DNA from 2 places in the Propionimicrobium sp. BV2F7 genome. Region 2 is predicted to be linked to the other one. Evidence: predicted binding sites of a transcription regulator. Region 2 holds the regulator's gene; the other holds the start of a gene.
What was found. The regulator HrcA, encoded in region 2, represses chaperone genes, less so after heat shock. The targets are predictions, from matches to a motif close to TTGGCACTCGNNNNNNNCGAGTGCCAA.

Region 1 (5,084 bases), on a different contig from region 2:
GAACCGACCACGCCGCTTGGGAGCAGTAAATTCAGCAGTGATCGAAGAGGAAATAGGATAATCAGCACCGATAAAAAGCCCAAGCAGGAAACGGGATGCGACGAGTTGCCAAGCGTTCTGAGTTAAAGCCGCCAGCAAAGCAAAAATAACAAAGCCTGACAGGTCAATCATGTACATCTTTCGGCGCCCAAACGCATCAGCTAGTTTTCCGCCAAAGAGCATGCCAAGAAACATACCGACGATTGCAGATGCCGCGACGATGCCCTCTACAGCGCCAGAAATTTCCCATTGCTTCTTGAGACCAGGAAGCGCTACCGCAATAACCGATACGTCAAAACCGTCAAGGAACATTCCGGCTCCAGATAAAACCGCAACCTGTCTTTGAAAGTGCAGACCAGCTTTTTTCTGCTCAGACTGAGTCAATGAGCTCATAGTTATCTCCTCATCGAGAATATTTCCACACGCATTGTCTACGCGCGTAGATAAAGATAGTACTTCAGGCGGCTTGTTTCAAGATAAAAACGTAATTGCCCATTTCGAGGAGCCTTTAAAAGAAGCATTTTGGGTATTACCCCAGCATTTCGAAGTCAAACATTCAGCTCAATAACTCGATCTCGAATCCAATTCGCTGGATGCGAAACGATAAATTTTTTTAGTAACAGATTCATGATCAACGGGAACCAAAAAGCTCAACTACGAGCCTTTTGGTTCCCGATATAGTCGCCTAAAATTCACGCCAGGAAACATAAGAGCCGCGGGGCAGCTGCCCCGCGGCTCTTCCAATAGCTTTTAGCAGCAGGTTTAGTACATGCCGCCCATGTCGCCTGCAGCAGCAGGATCCATGGTTACCTTCTCAGGCTTGTCGGCAATAACGGCCTCGGTAGTCAGGAACAGACCAGCAATCGAGGCGGCGTTCTGCAGAGCCGAGCGGGTGACCTTCGTCGGATCCAGGATGCCGGCCTTGGTCATGTTGACGTACTCGCCAGTAGCGGCGTTCAGGCCCTCGCCAGCAGGAAGGTTGCGTACCTTCTCAGCGATGACGCCACCCTCATAGCCAGCGTTAACCGCGATCTGCTTCAGCGGAGCAGCTGCTGCAGACAGAACAATCTGTGCACCAATCTGCTCGTCGTCAGTCAGACCGTCGAGCTTGATGTCCTTGGTCGCCTGAACCAGAGCAACACCGCCGCCAGGCAGAACACCCTCTTCAACAGCAGCCTTAGCGTTGCGGACGGCGTCCTCGATGCGGTGCTTGCGCTCCTTCATCTCGACCTCAGTAGCAGCGCCAACCTTGATGACGGCAACGCCACCGGCCAGCTTGGACAGACGCTCCTGCAGCTTCTCGCGGTCGTAATCGGAATCGGTGTTCTCGATCTCGGCCTGGATCTGCTTTACGCGGCCCTCGATCTGCTCCTTGTCGCCAGCGCCATCAACGATGGTGGTGGCGTCCTTGGTGACGGTCACCGACTTGGCGGTGCCGAGCAGGCTCAGGTCGGCGGTCTCGAGGCTGAGGCCAACGGTCTCACTGATGACCTGGCCACCGGTCAGAACGGCGATGTCAGCCAGGATTGCCTTGCGGCGGTCGCCGAAGCCAGGAGCCTTAACGGCGACAGACTTCAGGGTGCCACGCAGCTTGTTAACCACCAGGCCAGCCAGCGCCTCACCGTCGACGTCCTCAGCGATAACCAGCAGCGAACGGCCGGACTGCTGAACCTTCTCGAGGATCGGCAGCAGATCCTTCAGAGAAGAAACCTTGCCGTCAACCAGCAGGACGTACGGGTCGTCCAGAACTGCTTCCTGACGCTCAGCGTCGGTTACGAAGTAGCCCGAAATGTAGCCCTTATCGAAGTTCATGCCCTCGGTGAATTCAAGGTCGAGGCCGAAGGTGTTGGACTCGTCAACGGTGATGACGCCTTCCTTGCCAACCTTGTCCATGGCCTCGGCGATTTTCTCGCCAACGTCAGGGTCGCCAGCCGAAATGGATGCGGTCTGAGCGATCTGGTCCTTGGAGTCGATCTCGGTGGCCATAGCCTCGAGCTTCTCGGAGACAGCAGCAACAGCCTTCTCGATGCCGCGCTTCAGCTCAATCGGGTTCGCGCCAGCAGTAACATTGCGCAGGCCCTCGCGGACCATCGCCTGGGCGATAACAGTTGCGGTCGTGGTGCCGTCGCCAGCGACGTCGTCGGTCTTCTTGGCGACCTCCTTGACCAGTTCAGCGCCGATCTTCTCGAACGGATCGGCCAGCTCGATCTCCTTAGCGATCGAAACACCGTCGTTGGTAATGGTGGGGGCACCCCACGACTTCTCCAGGACGACGTTGCGACCCTTCGGGCCAAGCGTTACCTTAACGGCGTCTGCAAGGGTGTTCATGCCCTTTTCAAGGCCCTTGCGCGCCTCGCTATCAAATTCAATTAGCTTTGCCATAGTATCCGGCATTCCTCCGGTTCACAGGATTGCCCTGCAAGTTGTAAATGTCTTTCATCGCGCCCTTGAAAGCTGCCCGCGACGGACGGCCCTTCGGCCTCAGCTATCTCAAGAACTTAGGTGGCACTCTATCCTTTAGAGTGCTAATTCATTTTTAGCACTCTAACCCCTAGAGTGCAAAAAACCCGGCTCGGAAGCCGGGATTTCACAGTTGAACCATAGGTTATCGGGTGCGCAACCTAGAAGCCGAACGATTACGCTGCCTGCTCTCACGAAGCCTGCGCAGCCTCTTGACCAACATCGGGTCGTGCACCAGCGCGGCCGGTTTGTCGATCAGCGAGTTAAGAATCTGGTAATAGCGAGTCGTAGACATGTCGAATTTATCGCGGATGGCCTGATCTTTAGGCAGCTTAGACGTCCACCAAGAACCCTCGAAATCGAGGATTGCGGCGTCCCTAGCGCTCAGCTCGGCCGTCACCTCTTCATATACCTGCGTACTCATAGCCCCCATTGTAGCCAGTTAATAACAATGGTGTAATTCCAGGCCCCACCAACAAGCAATACGCGCCGTTTGGTGTTACCTTGTTTATCTACACAGGTTCGGGTGCCGCAGAAGTCACGCGGAAAACTCAATAGATTTTTGATTTTTATGGAACTTTAAACCGACGCTTTTGGTGACAACACAACTAAGCGTGCAATACTCATTGATTGCTAATCTAAAAATAACGTCGAGGAGGCAGCGCACCGATGCAGCGAATTGTCGGAACTATCCGGCACTACGATTGGGGCTCGACCGACTTCATCGCCAACCTTCTTGGCAATCCAGTCACTGATCAGCCCGACGCAGAATACTGGCTGGGGACGCACCCGTCGTCGCCAACCCAGATTACCGTCGACGGCAAAACCAGCGACCTGCGCACTTACCTGGCTAATAACCCAGGCCTTCTCGGGAATAAGATCCGCGACGAGTTCGGCAACGAGCTGCCCTACCTAGTCAAAATCCTCTCCGCCTCCGTACCGCTAAGCCTTCAGGCACACCCCAACGCCGATGACGCCAAGGCTGGGTTCGAGCGCGAGAATGCCTCCGGCATACCCATCGACGACCCCCGACGCACCTTCAAAGACCCCCGACCCAAGCCGGAGCTGATCGTCGCGCTGACCCCATTCGACGCTCTAGTGGGCTTTCGCGACCCCGCCGAAAGCTATCGGTTGTTCAACGAGATTTGCCGTATCCCTGAGCTTGATTCCGTCATCGGGCCGCTGGAACACCGCAGGGGCAGCGCAGCCCTAGAAGAGGTTTTCCTGGACGCACTGAGCATCGACGAAAAGCGCAAATGGATCGTAAACGAGGTTGTCTCGGCGGCCATCAAGCACGTGGCCGATGCGGGCAAGGTTGGCGAATTCGCCCGCACCACAGTCATGCTCGACGAGCACTTCCCCGGCGACCCGAGCCTGCTGGCTGCCCTGCTGCTAAACCGCAGACACCTGAAGCCGGGCGAGGCGCTGCATGTCTCCCCCGGAACCATGCACGCATATCTGAACGGCTCGGGCGTTGAGGTCATGGCAAGCTCGGACAATGTGCTGCGTGGCGGCCTTACCCACAAGCACATCGACGTCGACGCGCTGGTGCAAGTGGTTACTTTCAAGTCTGATCCGGCGAAGGTGCTGGCGCCTTCCTACGTGCGCGAAGGCGTCGAAACCTACGACTACCCGGACTCCTCCTACTGCGTTTGGAGGATTAACCCGAATGGGCTTGCGATAGAGCTGCCGGCGATCTCCAGCGCCCGCATCCTACTTGCCATAGACGGCAGCATGTTGCTGACCAGCGGCGAGGACCAGACCCGTCTGGACAAGGGACAGGCGGTATTCATTGCAGCCAACGAGGAAGTGAAAGCGGTCGGTGAAGGCTGCGCGTTCCTGACCTCGATCGGAAAATAAAGACATATTAGATCTCGCCTCCCCACCTGGAGGCGAGATCTATTTTTTAATTGTTAGTCACGCTTCCTTGCAGCAAAGACCGGCAACAAACAGGAGCGCCGGCCCGAGAGATAGCGGGATGAGCGGCCAGACATTTTCTTCTTCCTTGAGTTGAATCGGTCACACCCAAGGTCCCAAACAAAGGTTCAGAAATTGTTTCGCGATCTTATCGCCATGGTTAACGGCACTTGGCTTCGCTCGTCAGGCGACCGCTTCGCGGACGAAGCACCTAACAAAAAGCGCCCGGCTAATTGCCGGGCGCTTTTGGCTTGTGCCTAGTTTTCGGTGTTCTCAGGCAGGTGATCGATTTCCTCGAGCTTCGGTGCCGTGCGGAACACGAACGGCTCCGCCGAATCCTTGTCGGCACCCTCTGCGACGTCCACCACGACGATAGAGCCGGCCTTCACCTCGCCGAACAAAATCTGCTCGGCGATCGGGTCCTCGATCTTGCTCTGAATTGCTCGACGCAACGGACGAGCGCCCAGCAGCGGATCGTACCCGATCTCGGCGATCAACTTGCTTGCCGCCGGGGTCAGTTCGATACCCATGTCCCGCTCGGCGAGGCGCTTCTCCACCTGCCCAACCATCAAGGAGACGATATTAGCGATCTCTTCCTCGGTCAGCTGGTGGAATACGACGACCTCGTCGACGCGGTTCAGGAACTCGGGGCGGAAGTGCTGTTTCAG
Region 2 (5,084 bases):
GGCGGGGATGAATTTGGCCGCACCCAAAACGGAAACAATAACCCGTGGAACTTGAACACGGTCGGGGTCTGGAACAACTGGGCTCAGGCAGCATCGAACGCGCCGACTCAGGTGCCAGTGGACCCCAGAGACGAGACAATTAACGGATACTACGATGTCATCGGTCAAACCGCGGCACCAGAAAAAATCAACCCGCTGTTCCGCTTTACCCGGTACGTGGCGAGATTGCGATCTTTGGATCCGACACTTCGTCAGCCCACATGGGGCAACGGAGAGCTTCACGATGACGACGTTACATATTTATTCTTCAAGCCGGATCTGAGCGGTGCTCCAGAAGAGGGCGACAGGGCGGTTTGCGTTCTTATCGATGGCAAGGGCATTGGCGGCAGTGAATACCTATTTATGCTCAACATGAGCGACTCGAACGTCGATTTCGATTTACCGGAAGAACCCGATCCAAACCGTCCTCAGCTGAAGTGGTTTAACATCATTGACACTGGAGATTGGGCCGAAGAGGTGAGTAACTTCTGGGTGCCTAGTATGGCAATGCCCATCGAGGGTAACTACACGGTAGAGCCATGGTCTATCGCGGTATTGGTTGCTGCAGACCAGGAGTCTCCGCTCTTCCATAATCCAGACTTCGACAAGATCAAGCTTCCGAAACCGGACAAAATTTTCAAAAAAGACAGAAGCATTCCGCAGACCAAAAAAGAACAATTTTCAGATAAGGACGTGAATGATGCAGACCGATCAGATACTTCAGATGCTGAGGTCGGTAGCGGCAGAAGTGATCACGCCGAGGTTTCGCAACCTTAGTGACGACCAAATATTCGAAAAGAAGCCGGGCGATTATGTCACTGTCGCCGACAGGGAGTCGGAGGTGGAGATCACTAAGGCGCTCCGCGAGGCTTACCCGGATGCCCTGATCGTTGGCGAAGAGGCAACCTTCAAGGACCCTTCTCTTCCGGATGGGCTGCTAGAGGCAGATCATGCATTCACCATCGATCCCATCGACGGCACCGGAAACTATGTTCGGGGTAGCGATAAACACGCGGTGATGCTGGCCGAACTTAAGAATGGCCAGCTTTCGAGGTCGTGGATTTGGTTGCCGATGTTCCGGAAGGCATACGTCGCAGAGCGCGGCAACGGGGTATTTCTTAATGGGCAGAGATTGAGCCCAATTGAGCGTACTGGTGTTGCCCTTGGGGGAACCTCCAGGAAGAATCTTCAGGGCTACGACGCTGAGGGCAAACTCGAACCCACTACCACGACAAATAATTGCGCAGGAGTCGACTACGCAGATTTGCTAGAGGGATCGATTGACTACTTCCTGTACACGTCACCGAAGCCTTGGGACCACCTGCCGGGCCAGCTGATGCTCCAAGAGATTGGCGGCGAGATCCTGAAGATGGACGGATCCCCGTACGATGCTAGCGGCGATGCTTCTATCATTTTCTCTGGTTCGAACGTGGAGCGTTTGCAGCAGATTATTGATGCGTGGAAGCCCAATCTCGACAAATAAAAACGATCTCGAAAAGAGCTCGCTAGAAATACCGAAAAACTGAGCTAAACTAGCACTCTGAGCATTCGAGTGCTAGAAAATTAGTTATGCTTCGATGAGAGAGGGTGACGATGCTTAACGACCGTAGACTAAAGGTGCTGCGAGCGATCGTCACCGACTATGTCTCTATGCACGAGCCGGTGGGGTCTAAGGCTTTGGTGGAAAGACACAGCTTAGATGTCTCCCCGGCAACGGTTCGCAACGATATGGCAGCCCTTGAGGAAGAGGGATATCTGGCCCAACCGCACACCAGCGCGGGCCGTATTCCAACCGATAAAGGCTACCGGTTGTTTGTCGATAAACTAGCCGATATCAAACCGCTATCGCCAGCCGAGCGAAAAGCCATCGAAACCTTCATGGCCGGCTCGGCCGACATCGACGATATTGTGCATAGAACTGTGAGGCTTTTGGCTCAGTTCACCAGACAAGTTGCAATAGTCCAGTACCCGATCAGCGATCAGGCAACGGTCAGGCATATTGAATTCGTTCAGTTGAGCACATCCAAGGTGATGGTCATCCTCATCGACTCTGTTGGGATCGTGGAACAACGGATGGTCCAGGCCAGCACTGCTCCAGAAGATCTCGAAGAGCTAAGGAAAGTCTTCAACAAGCTGTCTGCTGATCAATCTTTGGATCAGGCCGCAGCCACGCTCTCCGAACACGAACTATATGAAAAGGACGAGGTGTTTGCTGCCCTCACGGATGCTGTAGTGGACATCGCGCAGTCTAATCCGAATAGCGAGGTAGTGGTTGCAGGCTTCCCCAACTTGACTAGGTATGGAGCGGATTACATGCCGATGATGGTGCAGGTCATCGAGGCGCTTGAAGAGCAGGTGGTTTTGTTGAAGCTGCTCTCAGAGACGGCTACCGAACCGGGCCAGGTTGCTGTTCGAATAGGCCAGGAGAACAGCTACGAGCCGCTACAGGCCACATCCTTAGTCGCGAGTTCTTATGGCAGTCCAGCCGATGCATATGCGAGGTTGGGAGTCGTTGGGCCAACTCGGATGGATTATCCATCAGCAATGGCGGCCGTTCGAGCCGTCGCCAATTACGTCGGTCGTTTTCTATCTGAAGGTTAATTTCAAAAGTAATGAGTGATTACTACGAGACGCTTGGCGTGCCTCGAGACGCCAGCGCGGAACAAATCAAAAAGGCTTTTCGCCGCAAGGCACGTCAGTACCACCCCGACGTCAATGATTCACCTGATGCCGAGGATAAATTCAAGGCTGTAAACGAGGCTTATGCCGTCTTAAGCGACGAAAATAAGCGCGCTATCTACGACCGTGGTGGCGATCCGATGAGCGGCGGATTTGACGGCGGCATGGGCGGTTTTGGCGGATTCAGCTCGCAAGGGTTCGACATTGGCGACTTGTTCGGCGCCATGTTCGGTGGAGACTTCGGCGGGTCGAGAGGGCCGCGGTCTCGCGTTCAGCGTGGCAAGGATCTTCTCGCTAGACTTGAGCTGGAGCTTTCCGAGGCAGTCTTCGGCGTCACTTCGGAGTTGACGATCAACACTTTTGTCGCATGCCAGAACTGTCATGGTGCAGGCTCCGCTGACGGCAGCGATCCAGTGACGTGTACCCAATGCAACGGCCGCGGTGACGTAACCGTAAGCCAGCGTTCTTTGTTGGGCGAGATCAGAACCACTCAGGCTTGCCCAGCTTGTCAGGGGTACGGGACAGTCATTAAAAACCCATGCCCAGATTGCGCCGGCCACGGCAGGGTAAATGAACGCCGCACGCTGAACGTCAAGGTTCCTGCTGGCGTCGACACCGGCAACAGGATAAGGCTCCAGGGGCAAGGAGAGATTGGAGAGGGTGCCGGCCCTGCAGGCGATCTTTTCGTAGAAATCAGAGTTAGGCCCCACGAACGTTTCCGCAGAGTGGGCCAAGACCTCGAAACGTACATGAACCTTCCGATGACTGCTGCAGCGCTGGGGGCAAAGATCGATTTGGGCACGTTGGAGTCCGAGCGCGACGACTGCGACCCGAACGATTCGACTGTTCAGATAGACGTTCCGGAAGGAACCCAAACCGGAACCCGCGTCACTGTGCGCGGAAAAGGAGTTCCTAGCTTGAACGACGGTCGTCGTGGTGGACAGCGAGGCAATCTGATCGTTATCTTCAACGTCGTCACGCCTACTAAGCTCACTGACAGGCAGCGGGAATTGCTTGCTGAGCTGGCGGAAGAGCGAAACGAAACGGAGCTAAAAGCCGAAATTAGCCATGATAAAGGCTTTTTCGAACGACTAAAAGACGCTTTCCGTGACTGAACCACTATTCATCGCCGAAGTCGCCGACAAATGCGTCGGCGACGTGGTTAACGTTGCTGGCTCAGAAGGCAGGCATGCAGTTTCAGTAAAGAGGCTGCGTGTAGGCGAGAGCGTGTTACTCGCGGACGGTCTGGGGCACGGGATCTGGGGCGAGGTAATCGAGACCGGTAAAAATGTTTTTTCCGTTCGTGTCGGAAACGTTCTCCAAGCCCCGCAGCGGCCAATTCGCTGGACCGCGGTTCAGGGGCTGGCGAAGGGCCCGCGCTCAGATATTGCCATCGAGGCACTAACTGAGCTTGGAGTCGATGAGATCATTGCCTGGCAGGCCTTTAGATCGGTTGTCAGGTGGGAGAAGAAAGCCGACAAGGGCATTGCGAAGTGGCAGTCTACGGTTCGCGAGGCCAGCAAACAGTCCAGGCGGCTAGTGATTCCTGAAATCAGCTACGCGGATGCTGCGCAGATCGCAAAAAGGATTTCTGAGGCAGACTGCGCATTAATTCTGCACGAAGACTCAAAAACTGGCTTGTCGGAAATCGAACTGCCAAAATCTGGTGAGATTCTTTTTGTTATAGGCCCCGAAGGCGGCATCAGCCCCGAAGAGGTCGAGCAATTTGAGAGCGCAGGCGGGAAGCTGGTCGGTCTTGGAGAACAGGTTCTGCGTACCTCGACTGCAGGCCTTGTCGCGCTAAGCCAGCTACAAATACTCAGCCAACTCGGCGCGGCTTAGACTCTCAGCTCCTCCGGTATTTCGCCGTACGGTTCTAGGCCAGAAAGATCGGCAAATACTACGTGATTACGGTCGTCTACCGTGCCGACGGTCAGGTGAGGGCCGATGCCCATCATCTGCCAGCGGCTCCTGTACGTCCAGTCAAGAGCCCGGGGTGTGGAAGTACGCCAGAAGTTCAATATGTATCCACCCTCGTAAAGGTGGAGGAGCGAATAGCCACCTGGGTATGCGGCTACTGCAGCATTTTCTAGGTATTCGGTGTGAGCACCAAACAAATCAGGCTTGTTCCTGCGCATCCTGTGTGTGTGCCCAGAGAAGTGCAAGAACACTCCCGGTGCCTTCACATGCAGCTTTTGCAGTTCCAACCTGTCGCGTTTGCGAAGCATGAACGTCTGGCCTGCGGGCCATGAATTAACCGAATCTTTCGTCACTGGGTGGTGACTCATGGACAGCGTTGGTCGGTCTGGGTCGTTTCGTAGCACATCGCTGATTTGAGCGAATTGGTCAGCGCATATTCTTCCGCC

Region 1: the regulator HrcA is predicted to act here: its motif matches at 2,542-2,568, upstream of groL (chaperonin GroEL).

What each region holds. Positions count from the first base shown of each region.
Region 1 is NZ_AZIS01000005.1:250,661-255,744, reverse strand. Features, by position in the region: gene HMPREF1255_RS07595 (MFS transporter) at 1-432, opposite strand, end outside; gene groL (chaperonin GroEL) at 802-2,421, opposite strand; gene HMPREF1255_RS07585 (DUF3263 domain-containing protein) at 2,645-2,932, opposite strand; gene manA (mannose-6-phosphate isomerase, class I) at 3,169-4,359, shown strand; gene HMPREF1255_RS07575 (ATP-dependent Clp protease ATP-binding subunit) at 4,674-5,084, opposite strand, start outside.
Region 2 is NZ_AZIS01000003.1:96,073-101,156, forward strand. Features, by position in the region: gene HMPREF1255_RS01460 (alpha-amylase family glycosyl hydrolase) at 1-816, shown strand, start outside; gene HMPREF1255_RS01465 (inositol monophosphatase) at 740-1,522, shown strand; gene hrcA (heat-inducible transcriptional repressor HrcA) at 1,633-2,640, shown strand; gene dnaJ (molecular chaperone DnaJ) at 2,652-3,833, shown strand; gene HMPREF1255_RS01480 (16S rRNA (uracil(1498)-N(3))-methyltransferase) at 3,826-4,560, shown strand; gene HMPREF1255_RS01485 (metallophosphoesterase) at 4,557-5,084, opposite strand, start outside.